DNA from 2 places in the Mesorhizobium sp. B2-5-13 genome. Region 2 is predicted to be linked to the other one. Evidence: predicted binding sites of a transcription regulator. Region 2 holds the regulator's gene; the other holds the start of a gene.
The links. The regulator PhoB, encoded in region 2, activates phosphate uptake and scavenging genes when phosphate is short. The targets are predictions, from matches to a motif close to TGTCATNNANCTGTCAT.
Positions count from the first base shown of each region.

Region 1: the regulator PhoB is predicted to act here: its motif matches at 1,396-1,412, upstream of FJ434_RS28455 (DUF1045 domain-containing protein).

Region 1 is NZ_VFUI01000035.1:13,146-17,266, forward strand. Features, by position in the region: gene iolE (myo-inosose-2 dehydratase) at 1-77, shown strand, start outside; gene FJ434_RS28445 (DUF3329 domain-containing protein) at 140-352, shown strand; gene iolB (5-deoxy-glucuronate isomerase) at 487-1,299, shown strand; gene FJ434_RS28455 (DUF1045 domain-containing protein) at 1,554-2,261, shown strand; gene FJ434_RS28460 (alpha-D-ribose 1-methylphosphonate 5-triphosphate diphosphatase) at 2,297-3,436, shown strand; gene phnN (phosphonate metabolism protein/1,5-bisphosphokinase (PRPP-forming) PhnN) at 3,433-4,062, shown strand.
Region 2 is NZ_VFUI01000007.1:51,360-70,244, reverse strand. Features, by position in the region: gene FJ434_RS14080 (response regulator) at 1-174, shown strand, start outside; gene FJ434_RS14075 (DUF1328 domain-containing protein) at 379-543, shown strand; gene FJ434_RS14070 (sensor histidine kinase) at 706-1,740, shown strand; gene FJ434_RS29780 (hypothetical protein) at 1,874-2,050, shown strand; gene FJ434_RS14065 (hypothetical protein) at 2,196-2,471, shown strand; gene FJ434_RS14060 (YMGG-like glycine zipper-containing protein) at 2,554-2,799, shown strand; gene FJ434_RS14055 (CHASE domain-containing protein) at 2,929-4,569, opposite strand; gene FJ434_RS14050 (ATP-binding cassette domain-containing protein) at 4,707-5,465, opposite strand; gene FJ434_RS14045 (sugar ABC transporter permease) at 5,520-6,872, opposite strand; gene xylF (D-xylose ABC transporter substrate-binding protein) at 7,015-8,055, opposite strand; gene FJ434_RS14035 (ROK family protein) at 8,327-9,574, shown strand; gene phoB (phosphate regulon transcriptional regulator PhoB) at 9,577-10,266, opposite strand; gene phoU (phosphate signaling complex protein PhoU) at 10,286-10,993, opposite strand; gene pstB (phosphate ABC transporter ATP-binding protein PstB) at 11,019-11,822, opposite strand; gene pstA (phosphate ABC transporter permease PstA) at 11,819-12,670, opposite strand; gene pstC (phosphate ABC transporter permease subunit PstC) at 12,674-13,657, opposite strand; gene pstS (phosphate ABC transporter substrate-binding protein PstS) at 13,724-14,779, opposite strand; gene FJ434_RS14000 (PAS domain-containing protein) at 15,313-18,885, opposite strand, start outside.

The sequences.
Region 1 (4,121 bases), on a different contig from region 2:
TCGGCTACAAGGAGCTGATGCGGGTGATGACGGATGCCGGCTACACCGTCGAGACACAAGGCTTTCCGAGTGCCTGAAGGCTGGATTCACGGTGCCGCGCGGTCTATCTGAGGCAGATTGCTGAGTTACGGATGGCGCGATGAAAGATTATGAACACCCGTTCTTCCGCCCGCTTTGGCGGCGCATCGCCGTCGTCGCGGTCTGCCTGATCTGGTCGGTGATCGAATTCGCTTCCGGCACGCCGTTCTGGGGCGTGATCGCGCTCGGTTTCGCCGGCTACGGCGCCTGGCAGTTTTTTTATCTCTATAAGCCGGCTGAAGAAAAAGAGGCCGAGCCCGAACCGAAGGAGTGACTGGTCGCGTAGGCGATTAACTTGCAGCGCCTCGGCCAATCTGAGGCGTCTGCGATGATCCTTTTGAACAACCGGTGAAATCGTCGGCCTGGACAAGCTGCAACCCGTCAAGCCACTGGAACAGGAGAGACAAAATGTCCAAACTGCTCGTCAAAGCCGACAAGGGCCATGGCCGCGTCGCGCATGTGACGCCGAAAAGCGCCGGCTGGACTTATGTCGGTTTCGACCTGCATCGGCTGAAACCAGGCGAAAGCGCCTCGGGAAAGACGGACGACCGTGAAGTCTGCCTGGTGTTCGTGACCGGCAAGGGTACCGCGACAGCCGCCGGCAAGGACCTCGGCCTGCTCGGCGAGCGCATGTCGCCTTTCGAGGGCAAGCCGTGGTCCGTCTACGTGCCGCAGGGATCGGACTGGTCGGTGACGGCCGATACCGAGCTGGAACTTGGCGTGTGCTCGGCGCCCGGCCTTGGCGGCGGCCTGCCGGTCCGGGTGATCGGACCGGACGATCTCGGCCAGGAGGTGCGGGGCAAGGGCACCAACACGCGCTACGTCACCAACATCCTGCCGGAAGGCCAGCCCGCCGACTCATTGCTGGTGGTCGAGGTCATCACGCCCGGCGGCCACACGTCGAGCTACCCGCCGCACAAGCATGACCAGGACAACCTGCCCGCTGAATCCTATCTCGAGGAGACCTACTACCACCGCCTCAACCCGCCGCAGGGCTTTGCCTTCCAGCGCGTCTATACCGACGCCGACAAGGATGGCCGGCGCGCGCTGGACGAAGCCATGGCGATCGAGGACGGCGACGTGGTGCTGGTGCCCAGGGGCTATCATCCCTGTGCCGCCTGCCACGGCTATGACCTCTATTATCTCAATGTGATGGCCGGGCCGAAGCGGACGTGGAAATTCCACAATGCGCCCGAGCACGAATGGTTGATGAAGGCCTGACCGCTCTGCGTTTCCGGCTGAACCTATTGGTCCAGCTTTGAAAAATCGTCGGCTAACGACCCTGAGGGTCGATTTGCCTTCGAAAACCCTTCAAAGCTTCGTCAATCCGTCATGGAAATCACCTATGGCAACGGTTCCAGTGCATGTCGCCCAAAAGTGCGTAGCGGTTTTGGGACGACGACATGCACCAAATGAAGACTTAAAGCGCGTCGCACCCTCACTTCAAACGCGGCGCGCTTTAACGAGGACTTCCCATGCGTTATGCCATTTATTTCACTCCCCGGCAGGACGAGCCGCTGGCGCGAATCGCCGCCAACTGGCTGGGCCGCGACCCGTTTGGTGCCGCGACCAGGCCTGTTGAGGCCGTTGCCGACTTGTCTGCGGCGGAAGTGGCCTTCCACACCGCTTCGGCGCGCCGCTATGGCTTTCATGCCACGCTGAAAGCGCCCTTCCACCTGGCTGCCACAGAGACCGAGGCTTCGCTGCGCGCGGCGCTCGACCGTTTTGCCGAAGCAACGCCTGTCGTGACGGTCCCGCGCCTTGTCGTCAGCCAGATCGACGGCTTCTTCGCGCTTGTGCCGGATGGTCCGCTGCCTCCGCTCAACCGCTTCGCCGACGACGTCGTGCGCGATTTCGACCGGTTTCGCGCTCCGTTGAGCGAGGCCGAGATCGAGCGGCGCAGTCCGGATTCGCTGAAGCCGGCCGAGTTTCGCAATCTCTGCCAATGGGGTTACCCCTATGTCTTCGACACCTTCCGCTTCCACATGACCCTGTCCGGCCGAGCCGGACCGCAGGAAAGCCCCCGGCTGCGCGCGGCGATCGACAGCCTTTTCGCCGATGTGTTGCGCCAGCCCGTGCTGGTGGATGCGCTGACATTGTTTGTCGAACCCGAACCCGGTGCGCCGTTCATGGCGCTTTCCCAGCACGGGCTCGGACGCCGTCCGGCCCGGAAAATCGCCTGAACGAACCCGACTGCAAGAACCAAGGACTACCCGCAATGACCGTCGAAACTGTCCTTTCCAACGCCCGCATCGTTCTTGCCGACGAGATCGTCGAGGGTTCACTGGTGCTGCGCGACGGCTTTATCGCCGGCATCGATGCTGGCACTGGCCGCATCGGCGAGGACATGGGCGGCGACTATATCATTCCCGGGCTGGTCGAACTCCACACCGATCATCTCGAAGGCCATTACGCGCCGCGGCCGAAAGTGCGCTGGAACCCGATCGCCGCGGTGCTTGCCCATGACGCGCAGGTCGCGACCGCCGGCATCACCACCGTGCTCGACGCGCTCCGCGTCGGCATGGACGAAGACGCCGACCTGACATTGGACGACATCCGCAAGCTGGCCGATGCGATCGAGGACAGCGTTGCGCAGGACCGTCTGCGGGCCGATCATTTCCTGCATCTTCGCTGCGAGGTTTCAGCGCCGGATTGCCTCAAGGCATTCGCCAATTTCGACGGCGACGAGCGGGTCAGGCTGGCATCGCTGATGGACCATGCGCCGGGCCAGCGCCAGTTCGTCAATCTGGAAACCTATGCCTACTACTACCAGCGCAAGCTGAAACTCTCGGATCGCGACTTCCAGAAATTCTGCGAGAAGCGGATGGACGAATCGGCACGCAACTCCGGACCGAACCGCGTCTTCATCGCCGCCGCCTGCCAGGAGCGCGGCATCGTGCTCGCCAGCCACGACGACGCCACGTCGGCCCATGTCGACGAGGCCATCGAGCAGGGCGTGCGGGTGGCCGAGTTCCCGACCACCGAGGAAGCGGCGCGGGCCTCGAAGGCCGCCGGGCTCGGCGTGCTGATGGGCGCGCCCAATGTCATGCGCGGCGCCTCGCATTCGGGCAATGTCTCGGCCCGCACCTTGGCCAGCGACGGCCTGCTCGACATCCTGTCCTCCGATTACATCCCCTTCAGCCTGATCCAGTCGGCCTTCTTCCTCGGTGACATGGTCGAAGGCATTTCGCTGCCGCAGGCCGTCGCCATGGTTTCGAAGAACCCGGCGCAGGCCGTCGGCCTTGACGACCGCGGTGTCATCGAGCAGGGACGCCGCGCCGATCTGGTGCGCGTGCGCGTCGACGATCACGTTCCGGTCGTACGCACCGTATGGCGGCAGGGACGCCGGGTGGCATGATGGTGTCGGCCTTGATCGAGCGCGAACTGTCCGCCGAAACCTTTCCGATCCGTCACGGCGTCTTTGTCGCTGTCGTGGGCCCGAGCGGTGCCGGCAAGGACACGGTGATCGGTTATGCCAAGGCGCTTTTCGCCGACGAGACGCAGTTGGAGTTCGTGCGCCGCGTCATCACCAGGCCGAGCGACGCGGCGAGTGAGGATCACGACACGCTGGCCGACGCCGCCTTCGCCGAGGCCGATGCCGACGGCGCCTTCGCCATCTCCTGGGAAGCGCATGGCCTGCGCTATGGCCTGCCTGCCGATGTCGACTGGTCCGTCTCCAATGGCCACGTCGCCGTGGCCAACGTGTCGCGCGCGATCATCCCCACCTTGCGCGAACGCTATGCCAATCTGGCAATCGTCGAGATCACCGCTTCGCCCGAGGTGCTGGCGGAACGGCTGGCGATGCGCGGCCGCGAGTCGCGCGGCGAAGTGCTGGCGCGGCTGGCGCGCAGCGCCAATGTGACCTTGTCCGGTCCGGGCGTCACATCGATCGACAATAGCGGCCCGCGCGAGGTGGCCGGCGAGCGCTTCGCCGAGCTGCTGCGCAAGGCGATGGCCTTTTCCGACATGTCGGGCCTGATCTAGAGCCGGGCCCGCTTCACCCGTTTGCTTGCGCTGCCGCCGGAACGCTTGGGGATGCTGGC
Region 2 (18,885 bases):
CTCTCTTCGACATCGGTGCCGGTGATCTTCATCACCGCCTTTCCCGAACGTCTCCTGACCGGAGAGCGCCCCGAACCCGCCTTCCTCGTGACCAAGCCGTTCAATCCCGACATGGTCAAGGCGCTGATCAGCCAGGCGTTGTTCTTCGACCGGCAGGCCAAGGCTGCCGCATAGATCGCTGCCTCGGACGCAGGACGGAGACATCAAGGCCGCTGGATGCGATTGTTTCCGGTGGCCTTTTTGACAAGCCGGATCGGCCACCGGCGAATTTCCGGCCCGCGCTGCCGGAACGATTTGCAAGCACCGTCTTTTTCGGTGAATGGTGGAACAAACCGCATCCACCCACGTTTTTACCGCATCATTGGAAGGAGATGAGCCATGCTTTACTGGGCGCTCGTATTTCTGGTCGTGGCGATTATCGCCGGCGCGCTTGGTTTCGGCGGCATTGCCGGCACCTCCGCCGGTATCGCGCAGATATTGTTCTTCATCTTCCTGGCTTTCCTGATCATTTCGCTTCTGGCCGGCCTGTTCAGGCGGGCGTGAGCCTGGCGAGTTATCAGGCGAACACTGGAAGCCGCACCCCTCAAACGGTTTCCAGCCACCGCCGGGCGGCGTCCTTCAATGGATACCGTCCGGCGGACCGCTTTTAGCGGAACCCATTCGACAGTGAGCCGTTCAGCCTGAGTTGGGTGAACAGATTGACCTATGCGCTCCAGGACTTCAGATAACACGGAAGGCGCACGGAGCGATGAAGTCATCGCCATGCACCCCGCTGAAAGCGGCATGCAGCTTGGCCGTGCCCTTCTTCACGCCCTGCACAATGCCGGCATTTCCGTTCTTTACCAGGATCGCGAGATGAAGACCGTATGGGCCCGCAACATGCGCGCGCCCTGGGTCTCCGATGAGGTCGAGGGGAACGGCACCCTGCCGATGGCGCAGGCCGACCGCATCGCCGCCGCCAAGCGCGAGGTGGTCGCGACCGGCGATGCTCAGCGCCTTGAAATCAGTGTCCCGGTCGAGAACGGCGTTCGCTGGTTTCATATCTGGGTCGATGCCGACCGAGGCGATGGTGGCGATGTACAAGGCGTCGTCACCACCATGGTTGAGACGACCGAGCAGAAGCGGCGCGAACAGACATTGACGACGTTGCTGCGTGAAGTCAGCCACCGCTCGAAGAACCTGCTGGCGATCATCCAGAGCATCGCGACCCAGACCGGTCGTTATTCCGACGGCGTCGGCGACTTCCTGACGCGCTTCCGCGGCCGGCTGCAGTCGCTGGCCTCCTCCCAGGATCTGGTGACATCCTCCAACTGGCGAGGGGCAGCCCTTCATGAACTGGTGGCGAGCCAGGTCGGCCGCTACGGAGCGAACCCATCGCACAGCCTTCGCTTCCGTGGCGCCAATCCCTACCTCAATCCCAACGCCGCGCTGCATATTGGCCTGGCGATGCATGAACTTGCCGTCAACTCCGTCAGCTACGGCGCCCTGTCCCGGCCGGACGGTTTCGTCGAGGTCACCGCCGACCTTAACGCCGCCGCCACGGGGGACGTGGCCTTGTCTTTGACATGGGCCGAAACGATAGGGACCGACGACGATGGGGGCGGTCAAAAGCGATTCGGCAGCGTCGCGTTGGAGCGTGTGGTGCCAGCGTCCCTGAACGGAACCGCGAACCTCGATATCGGCGACGGCCACCTCGAATACCGCCTGGTCGTTCCGCACAGCAATTTCGAGACGCAGTGAGAGCCCGGCAAGCAGCGATTCTTAACCGGCTGTTCACCATAAGAGCGAATACTGTTTTTCCCAGATATCGCCGGAACCCACCCCGTTTTCGGACATTGTTGGCAGGCTTGCAGCGCGGTACGGGAGGAACGTCTTGACGGTTGCCGACATGAACAGACTGGAACAAGCCGCCCGGATTTCGATGGGCGAATTTCAGGAATCCGAATCCTCCGCAAGAACACTCCCTGAAGCAGGCAAGGGTTTGATGAAGGGGCTCGTTCTTGCGCTGGCCGCGATAATGTCGTTGGCCGTTCTTTGGCAGTTGAGCTGACTTAGGTCCTGCTCACCTCACCGTGCGCGCTGTTGAAATCGCCGATCGGTTAACGCGGGGGCACCTTCGACCGTGAGAGCCCCGTTGGAATGACAGGAACTTTTTGACGATGTCCGTCGTTATTGCGGCCAGAGGAACATCTGTCATGCAACACATAACCGCGTTGGCCGAATGCCGGGAATTGCAGGTCCCTGTCAGTGTTTTTGCGACTGCTGACGAATGCAACGCTGAGCGCCCCTTCGCGATGGGCGACGTACAGGGGCAGGCGCAGCATGTCGTCACCGAATGCCTCGCGGTCGATCCTGCGTCGGAGGACGAGTACGATCAAATTGTCTGCAAGATGCGGCCAGACGGTAGCCTTAACGCTTCGTTGACCATTTCCGACCTCCGCCCAGGAAAAGACGACGTTAATCAACAATAAATTGCAGCAGCAAAGGCCGTCGTTTCGTGCTAAACGGCGGTTGGAGCTTACTAAAGTGTGGACACAAGTGAGGAGTGACTCTATGCGGAAAATACTTATTGCCATGGTTGCGGTGGTCGCCGTCAGCGGCTGCACCACGACCGAGCAGGACGTCGTCGGCGGCGGCTTGATCGGTGCGGGCGTAGGCGGGTTGGTCGGCGGCGGCAAGGGCGCGCTGATAGGCGCGGCCGTCGGTGCCGGGTCCGGCCTGCTGGTTCGCAACCTGCGCAACGGCTACTGCCAGTATCGCGATCATCGCGGACGTATCTATACGGCCCGCTGCAACTAATTCAGCGATTAGAGCAATCAGGAGCGGCTCGGCGATTTCTATCAAACGCTGAACCGCTCTAATGGAATACAAAACCGGGGGCCATATCCGGCCTCCGGATTTTCGTGGCCGTTGCCGATCGGCAGGATTTCAGCCGACCAGCGGAATTCTGATTTCCACCTTCAGGCCGTCAGCCTGGAAATCCCGCTTGATCGTGCCGCGCAATTCGCGGGTGACGTTGAGGTCGATCAGTTTCGTACCGAATCCGGTCACGGCCGGCGCCTCGATCTTGTTTTTTCCAGCTTCCCGCCAGTTCAGCGCCAGGATCCGCTCGCGTCCACGCCCTTCCAGCGACCAGTCCACTTTCAGCGCCCAATCCCCCTTGGACGAATTCGCGGAATTGCCGGCTTCACCATATTTCAGCGCATTGGTGGCGAGTTCATGAAAGGTCAGGCCAAGCGCCTGCGTTGTGGTTTCATCGAGCAGCACCTCCGGGCCTGACAGGAGCCCCTCCGGCAACTCCTTGCCGAACACCTGGCCGAGCTCGATGCGCAGCAGGTCGGCAAGGTCGGCTTTCTGCCAGCGTGAGCGCGTCAACATGTCCTGCGAGGCGGCCATCGCCTGCAGCCTGGCCGAGAAGGAATTGGAGAACTCATTGACGTCGGTTGCCCGCGACGCCGTCTGCCGGGCGATCGCCAGCACCCTGGTGATCGAGTTCTTGATGCGATGCCTCATCTCCTGCAGCATCAGGTCCTTTTCGAGCAGGCTCTTTTCCGTTGTTTCATGCAAGGCCGACACCGCGTCGTAGGCTCGCTCCTGATAGCGCGCCACCAGCGCGATGGCGCCGGCCAGGAGCAGGCCGAACAGTCCCAGCATCACAGGGATGGCGCGCGACGAGGGTTGCGAGAAGGCACTGGTCGGCCTGAACAACACGGTCCACGGGCGCCCCGCCACGGTCATCTTGCGGGTGACCAGCAGCCGGTCTCCCAAGGATGAAGCCGGTGGCGTCTCCGAGCGGAACAACAGATTGTCGCTGTTTGCCGTTCCGTCATAGATCTCTGTGTTGACCGGCAGCAGCGGCGCGCGGCTCAGCGCGATCTGGAACAGATCCCGGGCGCGGAAGGCGGCATAGAGAAAGCCGGCGGTCGAGGAGCGCGATGCGTTGATGACCTCCGGCGCCGTTTCGACGTTGAGCCGCACGAAGACCAGGAAGCCGGTGAAGGTCTGCGCGGCACCCGTGCCCTGGCCGAGCTGCACCAGCCCACTTGCATGCTGTTGGTCGTCGGCCATCGCCTTTTCGATCGCCGCGCGCCGCACCGGCTCGCTGAACATGTCGTAGCCGATGCTGGCCTGGTTGGACGGATCCAGCGGCTCGAAAAGCGCAATCGGCGTGCGCCAGGGCTGCGTCGTATCGGGATAGACCGGATGGCTGGCGCCGAAATCGTGGAGGATGTCGCGTTCGACCGTTTCCTCGTCGCCCGTCTTGACCAGCCGCAGGAAGCCGATGCCGCGCAGGCCGCCGAAATTGCTGTCGACATCCAGCGCCTTGAAGAAGGCCTTGAACTCGTTCTGGGAAATATCGCCGTTGCGCGCGTCGAACAGGGCCTTCGTCGAGCGCAGCAGCGACAGATGCAGGTCGATGCGGCTCTCGATCCGATTGAGGGCGTCATCGGCCGCCCCTTCGAACTTGATGCGGGCGGCTTCCTGCGTCGCGAAATAAGCGAATCCCGCCATGGTCATGCTGATCAATGCAACGGCAATGAACGCGACGATTGGAAAAAGCTTCTTCAACGGATGATGCGGTCCACGATCAAATAGGACCTTTATGGGCAAGTCGCCGGGCCAACACAATGGTCAGGCCAAGCCATCGTGATCACTGGCATATCATGTGAACGGCAACGGCGCGTGCCCGAGCAGCCTGGCCGGCCTCAGGCGGCGATCTTCAGCGCACCCGGCCCCGGTATGGCACCTGGAGGACATTTACCCAGGATGATCATGCCCAGCACCTCGTCCTGGGTGACATCCGTGGTGCGTGCCGTGCCGACGACCTGACCGTTCTTCATCACGCAGACCCGGTCGGCAAGCTCGAACACGTCGTGGATGTCGTGGCTGATCAGGAAGATGCCGATGCCGTCGGACTTGAGCTGCCTGACCAGTTCGCCGACCTGTGCCGTTTCCTGGGGGCCGAGTGCCGCCGTCGGCTCGTCCATGATCAGGATGCGGGCGTTGAACAGGATGGCGCGTGCGATCGCCACTGACTGGCGCTGTCCGCCCGATAGTTTGATCACCGGTTCCTTGAAACGCTGGAAGCGAGGATTGAGCCGCCCCATCACCTTGCGCGCCTCGGCCTCCATGGCGACGTCGTCGAGCGTGCCCCAGGCGGTCATCAGCTCGCGGCCGAGGAACAGATTGGCGGCGGCATCGACATTGTCTGCCAACGCCAGCGTCTGGTAGATCGTCTCGATGCCGTAATTCTTGGCGTCGCGCGGGTTGGAGATCGCTGCCTCCTCGCCATTGACGAATATCTGGCCGGAGTCGCGCTTGTAGGCGCCGGACAGGATCTTGATCAGCGTCGACTTGCCGGCGCCGTTGTGGCCGAGCAGCGCCACGACCTCGCCGGGGAAAAGATCGATCGAGGCGTCGTCGACGGCACGGATGCCGCCGAATGCGATCGAGATATTACGCATGTCGACCAGCGCGGTGGCTGCAGTAGCAGTCTTGTCAATCACGGTGATGCCTCCCTAAACGCGCTTGCGGTAAACGGTGTCGAGCCACACCGCGATGACCAGCACGGCGCCGACGACGATGCTCTGCAGAGGCGAATCGACGCCGAGCAGCACCATGCCCGACTGCAGCGACTGCATCAGCAACGCGCCGAGCATGGCGCCGATGATCGTTCCCGAGCCGCCGGCAAGCGACGTGCCGCCGATGACGGCCGCGGCAATGACGAGCAGCTCATCCAATGTTCCAAGCACATTGGTGGCCGAGTTCTGCCGGGCCGACGAAATGGCGGCGGCGATCGTGGCCAGCACGCCCATGATCATGAACACCTTCATGGTGATCCAGCGCGTGTTGATGCCGGCGAGGTTGGCCGCTTCCGGATTGCCGCCGATGGCAAAGACATAACGGCCGAAACGGGTGCGTTTTGTGATGAAGGTCATGACCAGACCGACGGCGACGGCCATCAATACCGGTATGGCGATGCCGTGGGCGATGAATAGCCCGCCCTCCGGCACGGTGATGTTGTTGGCGGCCGCGTACCGGTTCACGATGCCGATCGGCCACGGATAGGAGTTGGCCAGCCACACCGCGCCCATGATGACGGCACAGGTGACGACGCCGAGCAGCGTCTCGGCCCAGATCGGCCGCAGCGGGAAGCGGAACCGCTTTCGTTGCACCCGCCCGTTGAACAGCGCAAACACGACGGCCAGGCAGGCGACGATGCCTACGACCCAGCTCCAGGTCGCACCGATCGATCCGGCCGGTCCGCCGCCCATCAGCTGGAAGGTGGCGTCGAGCGGTGCCACCGTCTGGCCGCTGGTGACCCACCAGGCGGCACCGCGCCAGACCAGCAGGCCGCCCAGCGTGACGATGAAGGCCGGCACTTCGAGATAGGCGATGACGAAGCCCTGGAAGGCGCCGATCAAAAGGCCGAGCGCCAGGCCGATGACCAGTGCCAGCACCCAGATCCATGGATTGCCGAGTTCAAGCCCCACGAACCGGACCAGGAAATGCACCTGGGCAAAGCCCATGACCATGCCGATCAGGCCCTCGGCGGAACCGACGGACAGGTCGATGTTGCGCATGACGATGACCAGCACCATGCCGCAGGCCATGATTGCGACCGCGGACGTCTGCACCGACAGATTCCACAGATTGCGCGGCGTCAGAAACGTGCGGCTGTCGAAATCGAACGGATTGACGCCAAGACGCAAGCTCGAAATCACATGCAGCGCGACCCAGATCAGCAGCAGGGCGCCGATCATGCCGAGCATACGGGTGTCGATCTCGGTCGCTTTCAGGAACCGGGCAACCGCGCCGAGTTCCGAGGCGCGCGCGGTATCGGCCTGCAGGTTGGACATCGTGTCGGTCATGATTTCCTCCAACCGGCTGGCCGTCTGACACGGATGCCGAACCCAGCCTAGAAGCTATCCGCGTGATGCGGAAACACAAATCTTTTTGAGAAAACGCCGCGGCTTGGGGGCCGCGGCGCCTTCATTCTTCAAGCGGTCAAACTCAGTTGCAGGCCGCGACGCTGCCGGCGGCGACGCCCGCGCAGACTTCGTCCTTCTTGATCCAGCCGGCGTCGATGACGAGGTTGAGATTGTCCTTGGTGATGGCGACCGGGGTCAGGAACAGCGACTTGACGGTGTTGCCGCCAGGCGTCGTGAAGTCCTTCGCGCCGGCGATGTCGGTCATCTTCTTGCCGTCGGCGAGCTGCGAGGCGATCTCGGCGGCGTTCTTGCCGAGTTCACGCGCATCCTTCCACACCGACACAGTCTGGGTGCCGAGCGCGATGCGGTTGAGCGCGGCGTGGTCGCCGTCCTGGCCAGAGACCGGCACGGTGCCGGCGAGCCCCTGCGCCGTCAGCGCCGCGACGACGCCGCCGGCGGTGCCGTCATTGGCCGCGACCACGGCATCGACCTTATTGTCGTTGGCGGTGAGGAACTGCTCCATGTTCTTCTGGGCGTTGGCGGGCAGCCAGCCGTCCGTATAGGCTTCGCCGACATTCTTGATCTTGCCGCTGTCGATGGCTTCCTTCAGCACTTCCATCGAGCCCGAGAACAGGAAGTCGGCATTCGGGTCGGCACCCGAGCCCTTGATGAAGACGTAATTGCCTTCAGGCTTCACCTTGAACACCTCGCGAGCCTGCATGCGGCCGACTTCCTTGTTGTCGAAGGTCAGGTAGAAGACGTCCTTGTTCTCGATCAGGCGGTCATAGCCGACGACCGGAATGCCCTCGTCGAGCGCCTTCTGCACCGCTGGGCCGATGGCCGAAGCATCCTGCGCCAGGATGATCAGCGAATTGGCGCCCTGGGAAATCAGGCTTTCGACATCGGTCAGCTGCTTGCCGGGATTGGACTGCGCATCGGCGGAAATGTACTTGTCGCCCGCGGCCTCGATCGCTTTCTTCATGGCGGCCTCGTCGGTCTTCCAGCGCTCTTCCTGGAAATTCGACCACGAAACGCCGATGACCTTGTCCTTCGCCTGCGCCACCGACGCCAGCGTCAGCGACATGGCGACACCCGCCAGGATGGCGACTGTGAATCTCTTCATGATATATCCTCCCTGCGCCGCGTATGGCGCGACCAAACTGGCCCGAAGGCCGGCACAAAGGCCCTATTTTTTCGAGCCTCGAAAAAACACTGATCCATCGTCGGAACACTGTCAACATCGATTCTGATGGATTTTGAGGTGCCGGGAACCTTTTTTCGAGTCCCGCAATAAATAAATGACAGCTCCTGCCGCATCTGCCAGTATTCGGCCCATTGCCGGAGAGGTTCGAGGGGGTGTCAAGAACCGCGGCGACGGGGAGGATGTGGGAAGCATGTCGGTAGGAATCCGCCACGACGATCTGCGCCGGCGCAACCGCGCCATGGTGATTGCAGCCGTGCGTCAGGGTGGTCAGCCCTCGCGCACCGAGATCGCCGCCACCACCGGCCTCAGCCACTCGACCATATCGGCGATATCAGCCGACCTGATCGACGAGGGTATCCTGACCGAAGGCAAGCCGAACGAAGCCGGTTCACTGAAACGCGGCCGGCCGCAGGTTGGCCTTGGCCTCAACCCCGAGGCCGCGGCTGTGATGACCGTGGTGCTGTCACTGAATTTCCTGTCCGTCGCCGTCATCGATTATTCCGGCCAGGTGATCGCCGAGGAACAGCGCCGGCTGGACACGCTGACCATGTCGCGCGAGGCGCTGATCGGCGAATGCACGGCAATAGTGCGGCGGCGCCTCGAGGACCCCGATCTCGACGTCCGCAGTATTGCCCGCATCGCGCTGGCGATCCAGGGCATCACCGACAGCGAGGCGCGTGCGATGCTGTGGTCGCCGATCACGCCGCAGACGGACATTCCCTTCGCCGACATACTTGAAGCCGAGTTCGGCATCCCCGCTACCATGGAGAACGACTGCAACATGATGGCGGTGGCGCTGCGCTGGCGCGACCCCGAACGCTACCGCGACGACTTCATCGCCATCCTGCTCTCGCACGGCATCGGCATGGGCCTGGTGCTGAAGGGCGAGCTGTTCACCGGCACGCATTCATCGGGAGGCGAGTTCGGCCACATGATCCATCGCCCGGGAGGCGCGCTCTGCCGCTGCGGACGGCGCGGCTGCGTCGAGGCCTATGCCGGCAACTACGCCATCTGGCGCAACGCCAGGCAGCTTGGCGAGGACGCCGAACCGGTCGCAGATGTCAGCGATGCGCAGATGCGGACACTCGCCGCGACGGCAAGGGAGAAAGACGGACCGGAGCGCGAAGCCTATCGCAAGGCCGGCGAGGCGCTGGGCTATGGGCTGGGCAGCCTGTTCGCGCTGATCGATCCCGCACCCGTCGCCATGGTCGGCGTCAGCGCCGCCGCCTTCGACCTGATCGAGCCGGCCTTGCGCGAGGCCATCGGCCAGACCGCCGGCGGCCAGCATTCGGAATCGATTTCCTTCGACACCGAGCCGAACGAGCTGCCGCTCATCCGCGAAGGTTGCGCTATGCGCGCATTGACCTTCGTGGACCAGGAGATTTTCGCGCCGGGCGTGCTGGCGAGGCCCGGCGTTCCGGGCAAGAATGTAGCCTGATTTCAGTCTTCGCGGATCGCGTAGCCGGCGCCGCGAATGGTGCGGATCACGTCCGGCATACGGCCGTTGTTGACCGCCTTGCGCAGCCGGCCGACATGCACGTCCACGGTGCGTTCATCGATATAGATCGTCTCGCCCCAGACATTGTCGAGCAGCTGGCTGCGCGAGAACACGCGGCCGGGATGACGCATCATGAATTCGAGCAGGCGGAACTCGGTCGGTCCGAGCCGGATCTCGCTCTTCTTGCGATAGACCCGGTGCGATTCCCGGTCGAGCACGATGTCGCCGACCTTGAGCACGCTGGACAGCACTTCCGGCTTGGCGCGGCGCAGCAGCGCCTTGACCCGGGCCATGAATTCCGGTGTCGAGAACGGCTTGACCAGATAGTCGTCGGCACCGGTCGAGAGGCCGCGCACGCGGTCGCTCTCCTCGCCGCGCGCCGTCAACATGATGATCGGCAGCCTCTCGGTCTCGGGCCGCATTCGCAGGCGCCGACAGAGTTCGATGCCGGAAACCGCCGGCACCATCCAGTCGAGCACCAGGAGGTCGGGCACGTTCTCCTGGAGGCGGATCTCGGCTTCGTCGCCGCGTGTCACCACCTCGACCTGGTAGCCTTCCGATTCCAGATTGTAGCGGAGAAGCACGCCGAGCGGCTCCTCGTCCTCCACCACCATGATGCGTGGCGCGATCATCGATTGATCATCCCTGCCGTCAAGCCGCCGGCACCGACATCGCCGTCTCGTCCTGCTTCGGACGGTTGGCGGGCAGTTGCGTGCCGGTCAGCACATAATATGCATTCTCGGCGATGTTGGTCACGTGGTCGCCGATGCGTTCGAGATTCTTGGCGCAGAACAAAAGATGCGTGCAAGCCGTGATGTTGCGGGGATCCTCCATCATGTAGGTCAGGAGTTCGCGGAACACCGAAGTGTATTTGATGTCGATGCGTTCGTCGTCATTCCTGAGCTTGGCGAGGGCGGCGGCATCGCCTGCCGCGTATTCCTCGACTACCCCCTGCACCTGGATCAGCACCAGCTGCGCCATGGAATCGATCGAGTGCGACAGATCGCGCGGGGTGGCGGTAAGGCCGACGGAGCCGACGCGCTTGGCAATGTTCTTGGCAAGGTCGCCGATGCGTTCGAGATCGCCCGCCATGCGGATGGAGCCGACGACATGACGCAGATCGTCGGCCATCGGCTGGCGCTTGGCGATCAGGGTGATGGCGCGATCGTCGAGTTCGCGCTGGCGCGCGTCCATGATGGCGTCGTCGGAGACGACGCGCTGTGCCAGCGCATTGTCGGAATTCAGCAGCGCCTTGGTGGCGCCGCCGACCATCGTGCCGGCAAGATCGCCCATGTCGCTGATCAGCTTGCTGATCTGTCCGAGATCCTCGTCGAAGGCTGCGACTGTGTGTTCGGCCATGATCCTGGTCCTCGTATGCGTGAGATCAGCCGAAGCGGCCGGTGATGTAGTCCTGCGTGCGCTTCTCGCGAGGCGACGTGAAGATCTTCTCGGTCTTGTCGAATTCGACCAGCTCGCCCAGATACATGAAAGCCGTCTGCTTCGAGACGCGCGCGGCCTGCTGCATGTTGTGGGTGACGATGACGATCGTGTAGTCGGCCTGCAACTCGTCGATCAGTTCCTCGATCTTGGCGGTCGACAATGGGTCGAGCGCCGAGGCCGGCTCGTCGAGCAGGATGACCTCCGGCTTCACCGCCACGGTGCGGGCGATGCAAAGCCGCTGCTGCTGGCCGCCCGACAGGCTGAGGCCGCTGGCATTGAGCTTGTCCTTGACCTCGTTCCACAGCGCGGCGCGCTTCAGCGCCTGCTCGACACGGCCGTCCATCTCGGCCTTGCCGATCTTCTCATAGAGCCTGACGCCGAAGGCGATGTTCTCATAGATCGACATCGGGAACGGCGTCGGCTTCTGGAACACCATGCCGATCTTGGTGCGCAACAGGTTGAGATCCTGCGAGCGGTCGAGAACGTTCTGGCCGTCGAGCAGCACCTGACCCTCGGCGGTCTGCTTGGGGTAGAGTTCGTAGATGCGGTTGAAGACGCGCAGCAGCGTCGACTTTCCGCAACCCGACGGTCCAATGAAGGCCGTCACGCTGCGCTCGGGCAGCGACAGCGTGATGTCTTTCAGCGCCTTCGACTGGCCGTAGTAGAAATTGAGGTTCTTGACCTCGATCTTCGCCTTGGCGGCCGCCTCGGTGGCAATCGTCATGTCTGGAGACAACATCTGGCTCATTTGTCCTCTCTGCGTCCGGTCAGGCTGCGCGCGAAGATGCTGAGCGCGAGAACCGTCAATGTGATTATGAGTGCGCCGGTCCAGGCCAGTTGCTGCCATTCCTCGTAGGGGCTGAGAGCGAACTGAAAAATGGTAACCGGCAGGCTGGCCATCGGCGCGTTGAGGTTGCTCGACCAGAACTGGTTGTTCAGCGCCGTGAAAAGAAGCGGCGCCGTCTCGCCGGAAATGCGGGCGATGGCCAGCAATATGCCGGTGACGATGCCGGACATCGCCGCGCGGTAGGCCACCGAACGGATCACCACCCAGCGTGGCGCGCCAATCGCCGTGCCGGCCTCGCGCAAGGCGTTCGGCACAAGGTTGAGCATGTCCTCGGTGGTGCGCACGACCACGGGGATGACCAGGATGGCCAGCGCGACGGCGCCGGCGATGGCCGAGAAATGCCCCATCGGCCGCACCATCAATTCGTAGACGAACAGACCAATGATGATCGATGGCGCCGACAGCAGGATGTCGTTGATAAAGCGTACCACGGTGGTGAGTTTCGAAAAGCGGCCGTATTCGGCCATGTAGGTGCCGGCCAGCACGCCGATCGGCGTGCCGACGACGATCCCGATGATGGTCATCACGATGCTGCCGTAGATGGCGTTGAGCAGGCCACCGGCATCACCGGGCGGCGGGGTCATTTCGGTGAACACCGAGAGCGAAACGCCCGACAGACCCTTATAGAGCAGCGCGCCGAGGATCAGCGCCAGCCAGGCAAGGCCGATGCCGGCGGCGATGACGCAGAGCGTCATCATCACGCCGTTCTTGCGCTTGCGGCTCTGGTGAAGCGATGCGGCTGTCGACATCGGTCAGACTCCGGTACGGGCATCGATGCGCATCAGCATGTACCGGGCGATGGCAAGGATGAGGAAGGTGATGACGAACAGGATCAGGCCGAGCGCCACCAGCGAGGAGGTGTAGAGATCGCCGACGGCTTCGGTGAATTCGTTGGCGATGGTTGCCGAGATCGTCGTTGCCGGCGCGAACAGCGAGGCGCTGATCCGGTGGGCGTTGCCGATGACGAAGGTGACCGCCATGGTTTCACCGAGCGCACGGCCGAGAGCAAGCATGACGCCGCCCATGATGCCGATGCGGGTGTAGGGGACGACGACCCGGCGTGTTACCTCCCAGGTCGTGCAGCCAATGCCGTAGGCGGACTCCTTCAGCACCGGCGGCACCGTGTCGAACACATCCTTGGTGATCGAGGTGATGAAAGGCAGGATCATGATGGCCAGGATCATCGCCGAGGTCAGCAGGCCAATGCCATAAGGGGGCCCGGCGAACAGGCTGTTAAGGCCGGGAATGCCATGGAACACGCTGATGATGAAAGGTTGCACTGTCGTCTGCAGGAACGGTGCCAGCACGAACAGGCCCCAGATGCCGTAGATGATCGAAGGAATGCCGGCCAGCAGTTCCACCGCCATGCCGATCGGGCGCCGAAGCGGACGCGGGCAAAGCTCGGTGAGAAAAATGGCGATGCCGATGCCGAGCGGCACGGCGATCAGGATAGCGATGGCCGAAGTGATGATGGTGCCATAGATCGGCGCCAGGGCGCCGAATTTCTCGGTGACGGGATTCCAGCTCTCGGTGGTCAGAAAGGAGAAGCCGAAGGTCGACAGTGCCTGCCAGGAACCGGCGAACAAGGAGATGGCAACACCGCCGAGCAGCACCAGCACGAGAATGGCGGCGGCGCGGGTCAGCCCATGGAAGATCGAATCGGTCAACGCGAACCGTCTGACGATGGCGTCGCGTGAACCTCGAATGGCTGGCAAGGCTTCCTGGGCAGCGCTCATGTCAAGCTCGGCTCTTTGTGTTGATTGAAAAGGAGCGCCGCGGGGCGGCGCTCCTCCAGAAAGATATTACTCGCCGGCGTAGACGGGCTTGCCGCCGGCCTTGATGTCGGCCTTCCACGAAGCCTTGATCAGGTCGACGACGCTGTCGGGGATCGACACGTAGTCGAGCGCCTTGGCGGTTTCCTTGCCGTCCTTGTAGGCCCAGGCAAAGAACTTCAGCGCTTCGCCGGTGGCAGCGGCATCGTCCGGAGCCTTGTGGATCAGCACCCAGGTCGAGGCGGCGATCGGCCAGGTGGCGTCGCCGGGCTCGTTGGTGATGATGACGTTGAAGTTCTTCGCGCCCTTGAAGTCGGCATTCGAAGCGGCGGCGCCGAAGGATTCGAGCGACGGCTCGACGACCTTGCCGGCTGCATTCACCATCTTGGAGTAGGACAGCTTGTTCTGCTTGGCATAGGCATATTCGACGTAGCCGATGCCGCCGTCGGTCTGCTTGACGGTGTTGGCAACGCCTTCGCTGCCCTTGGCGCCGACGCCGGTTGGCCATTCGACGGCCGTGTCCGAACCAACCTTGTCCTTCCAGTCGGGCGACAGTTTCACCAGGTAGTCGGTGAAGTTGAAGGTCGTGCCCGAACCGTCCGAGCGATGCACGACCGCGATCGCGGTCGACGGCAGGGTGAGCGAGGGGTTCAGCGCCTTGATCGCGGCGTCGTCCCAGGTGGTGATGGCGCCGAGATAGATCTGGGCCAGCGTCTTGCCGTCGAGGACGAGTTCGCCCGGCTTGATGCCCGTAAGGTTGACGATCGGCACGATACCGCCCATCACCATCGGGAACTGCACGAGGCCGTTCTTTTCGAGGTCTGCGTCGGACATCGGCTTGTCGGTGGCGCCGAAGGTCACGGTCTTGGCGATGACCTGCTTGATGCCGCCGCCGGAGCCGATCGACTGGTAGTTGAGGCCGATGCCGGTATCCTTCTTGTAGGTGTCGGCCCATTTGGCGAACACCGGATAGATGAAGGTCGAGCCGGCGCCGGAAAGGTCAGCTGCCATTGCTGCGGAAAGGGTGAGGGTGGACGCCGCAGCCATTGCAATCGCAACGGCCGCCGAGCGGATGAAGTGTCTCATGTGGCCTGCTCCTGTTCGGAAGATGGTCTCTCGGCGCCACTTCTTTCCGGCGCCCGCTGAGGCCAATAGCCTTGGATTATAACAGTCGCATGACAGTTTCATGTCAGCCCGGTAACGCGTCGCCGGCACCGGGAAAAGCACCGGTGTCGGGCGCTTCGCGGCGCGATCCGAGTTTACCGCCGGAATCAGGGGCTTGAGCCGTTCGACGGCTGGAAGCACCCGGAATTCGACGGGGCTTTCCCAAGTGAAGAAAATCCGGACGGGAGCGCGTTGCTCGCAGCCAGAGCGTGTCATGGCCGGGCCATCGCCAAAAACAGGTCCGTTGGGGTAGAGTGACACTGTTTCTTGCAGGCGGTCGCTGCTCCCGCCCGTAACTGAGAAGAGCGGAAATCGATTTTGCTATTGTTCCGGCTGGACACCGTCTTTGATATGGCGCGATCGCACCATAGTCACTGCACGCGGAAGTAGCGGCAAATCCCCAGCTGATTCCCTCGATTTGCCTCACCGGATCGTAAATCCAGGCGACGCGGGCGCTATCCCGCGTTGCGATGGACCTGTCGGCCGGCGCCGACCCAACGCTCGACCTTCTCGAGCAGGGCCTTGGGGCTGATCGGCTTGGGCAGATAGTCGTCCATGCCCGCCTCCAGGCAGCGTTCGCGGTCACCCTTGAGCGCATGCGCGGTGACCCCGACGATCGGCACATGCGTACCGGTTTCCTGCTCCAGCAGGCGGATCGCGGCCGTCGCTTCGAGACCGCTCATCTCCGGCATCGAGACATCCATCAGGATCATGCACGGATTGAGCGTGCCGAAGGCGTCGAGTGCCTTGCGGCCATTGCCGACGATCTCGAAACCGTAGCCGGTCTCGCCGAGGATCTGGGTGAAGACCATCTGGTTCACCTCATTGTCCTCGGCCACGAGGATATCCAGCCTGTGCCCGCCCCCGGTGGCAGGCAGTCTGGGACGAACCGGCGGCGGCTGCAGCTGCGCGCGCTGCTCGGAAAGCGCCAGAGGCGACCGCGGGGTAATCTCGAGCGCCTCGCTCGCTGGCGGCTGAACGGCCTGATCGTTGGTGGCGTGGCGATGGCGCTGGATGGTCGCGACCAAGGTCTCCAGGAGTGCCGAGGAGCGTGCCGGCTTTATCAACTGCGCGTCGATGCCGAGATCGCGGTAGCTGGTGTTGGCAAGCGACTGGTCGACCGAGGTCAGCATGATGATCGGCGTGTCCGCGAGGCCCTCGGTGTTGCGCACGATGCGCGCCATTTCGGCGCCGCTCATCTCAGGCATCTGGTAGTCGAGCACGACACAATCCACCGCCACGCCATAGGCTGCCGCGGCGATCAGCACCTTGAGACCTTCGGCGCCGCTTTCGGCCGCGCAGGAATCGAACGTCCACGAGGTCATCTGCTCGGTCAGGATGGCGCGGTTGACGGCATTGTCGTCGACGATCAGCACGCGTGCGCCCGTCACGTCCACCGGCGTGATGCGCTGCCCGTTCTGCTGCCCGGCCCCCGGCAGCGTCACCGTGAACCAGAAGGTCGACCCCTTGCCTTCGGCGCTCTCGACGCCGATGTCGCCACCCATCAGGTCGACCAGCCGCGAGGTGATGGCAAGGCCAAGCCCGGTGCCCTCGTGGCGCCTTGTCGACGACGTGTCGACCTGGCTGAATTTCTCGAACACCAGTTTCTGTTTTTCCTCGGGGATGCCGATGCCGGTGTCGGTGACCGAGATCGTCAGCCTGGTTCCCGTCGGAACTCGTTCGCCGCTCACATCGACCAGCACGTGGCCTTCTTCGGTGAACTTCACCGCATTGCCGACCAGGTTGGTGACGATTTGCCGGATGCGGCCGACATCGCCGATGAACAGGCTTTCGAGCCGCGGCTCGATGCGCACGATGAGCTCGAGGTCCTTTTCCTTGGCCCGCGTAGACACCAGCGTCGCCACGTCCTCGATCGCCTCGGCGAGATTGAAGGGCGCCGGGTCGAGCACCAGCTGGCCGGCATCGATCTTGGAGAAATCCAGGATGTCGTTGATGATGGTCAACAGCGCATTGCCCGATTTGACGATGATGTCGGTGAATGTCTTCTGCTTCGGGTCGAGATTGGATTTGGCCAGCAGTTCAGCCATGCCCAGCACGCCATTCATCGGCGTGCGGATCTCGTGGCTCATATTGGCGAGGAATTCCGACTTGGCGCGGTCGGCGAGCACGGCGCGCTGACGCGCTTCGCTGAGCTCCGCCTCACGCTGCTTCAGTTCCGTGATGTCGGTCGTCGAACCGATCAAATAGAGCGAACCGTCGGAGGCGATCATTGCGCCCTTGCGGGCGAACTGATGTCTGACGCTGCCGTCGGGAAGGCGCACCGTCTCCTCAATCTCCTGGGTCTCGCCGGTACGCAGCACGGCGAGATCGCTGGCCACGAAGGCCTCGCCATCCGGCCCGAAGATCTCGACGTCGGTGTTGCCGATCGCCTCCTGCTTGCTGAAGCCGGTGAGGTCGCACCAGCCCTTGTTGACATACAACTGCCTGAGATCGGAGCGCTTGGCGTAGATCGACACCGGTACATTGTCGATCAGGCTGCGGAACACCTCGTTCTCGCGCATGCTCTCTTCCAGAGCTTGCTCGCGTGCCTTGACGTCGGTGATGTCGGTGCTGGAGCCGACCAGATGCACCGATCCGTCCGTAGCCACCAGGCGGCTCTTGCGCGTCACCAACTGCCGCACCGTTCCGTCACGATGGGTGACGGGCTCCTCGACCTCACGCACATTGCCGTTCGTCACGACATCGGTGTCGTCCTGGCTGAAGCCCTCTGCTTCCTCGCCGCTGAACAGCTGGCGGTCGGTCCGGCCTATGACATCGTCCTTGGCGAGACCGGTCAGCGCGCACCAGGCCTTGTTGACGAATTCGATGCTCAGGTCCTGCGCCTTGATGAAGGCGGCTACCGGCAACTCGTCCATGACATGCCGGAAGAGATCGAGCTGGCGCATCGAGTGATGAAGCGCAGCCTCGCGGCTCTTCAGGTCGGTGATGTCGACGCGCACGCCGATGAAGGTGCCGTCTCCGGTGCGCATGTCGTAGACCTGGTACCAGCGTCCATCCCCATTGAGGCGCTCATAGGAGGAATTCGGCAGGCGGTAACGCGCCAGGATGCCATCAAGCCAGCGTTCGGAATCGACTTCGTAAAGGCTGTCGATTCCAGGATCGCCGCTCGACCGGAAATAGCCGACCGAATGGCCGAACTCCAGCGCTTCGCGGAAAGTGCGGCCGGGCTGCCAGAAGGGCTTCAGCGCCGGCAGCGAATCCTGCAGCCTGTGGTTGGCGAAGACGAACTTGTCGTCCCGGTCGTAGATGATAACGCCTGCCGGCAGGGATTCCAGCACGCTGGCGAGATGCTTGCGCGCATCTTCGGCTTCGGTCTCGCGCCGCTTCATGTCGGAGATATCGAAAAGAAAGCCGGCGACATAGTCGCGGCCGCTTGCCATGCGGACGCGGTTCTTCCTGACAATGCGCGAACGGCTGGCGCCGTCGGCCTCGAAGCTTTCTTCCACTTCATATTGCCGCCCGCCAGCCAGCACCTCACGTTCGCTGCTTTCGAACAGCGCGACGTCGGCCGGCCTGAGGAAATCGCCCCCCGGCCTGCCAAGCATGGCTTGCGGCGCCTGCTTGAACAGCGCCGCGAAGGCCTCGTTGACGAAGACGAATCGCAGATTGTCGTCCTTGACGAAGATCGGATCCTTGACGCCGTTGATCACGGCCTCCGCCAGCCGCGCCTTCTCCAGTGCTTCGGCAAGTTCAGCCTCTCGGTCCTTCATGTCGGTGATATCGACGTAGGAAATGAACCGCTTGCCGCCGGCCAGCGCCGCCATCGACGAGATCAGCGTCCGGCCGTCATTGCGCGGGAACTGCCGCGATCCGGCTGTGCCGGCTCTGATTTCAGCCTCGCGTTCGGCGACATGTCGCTGCCATGTCGCGTCGTCCGAACCATAGGGGTCTATGTCGCGGCTCGCGTCCATCAGATCGCGGAAGCTGCAGCCGATCTCGGCGCGCCGGGCGTCGATCTGCCAGAAATCGTAAAAGGCGCGGTTGATGACCTCGGCACGCATGTCGGC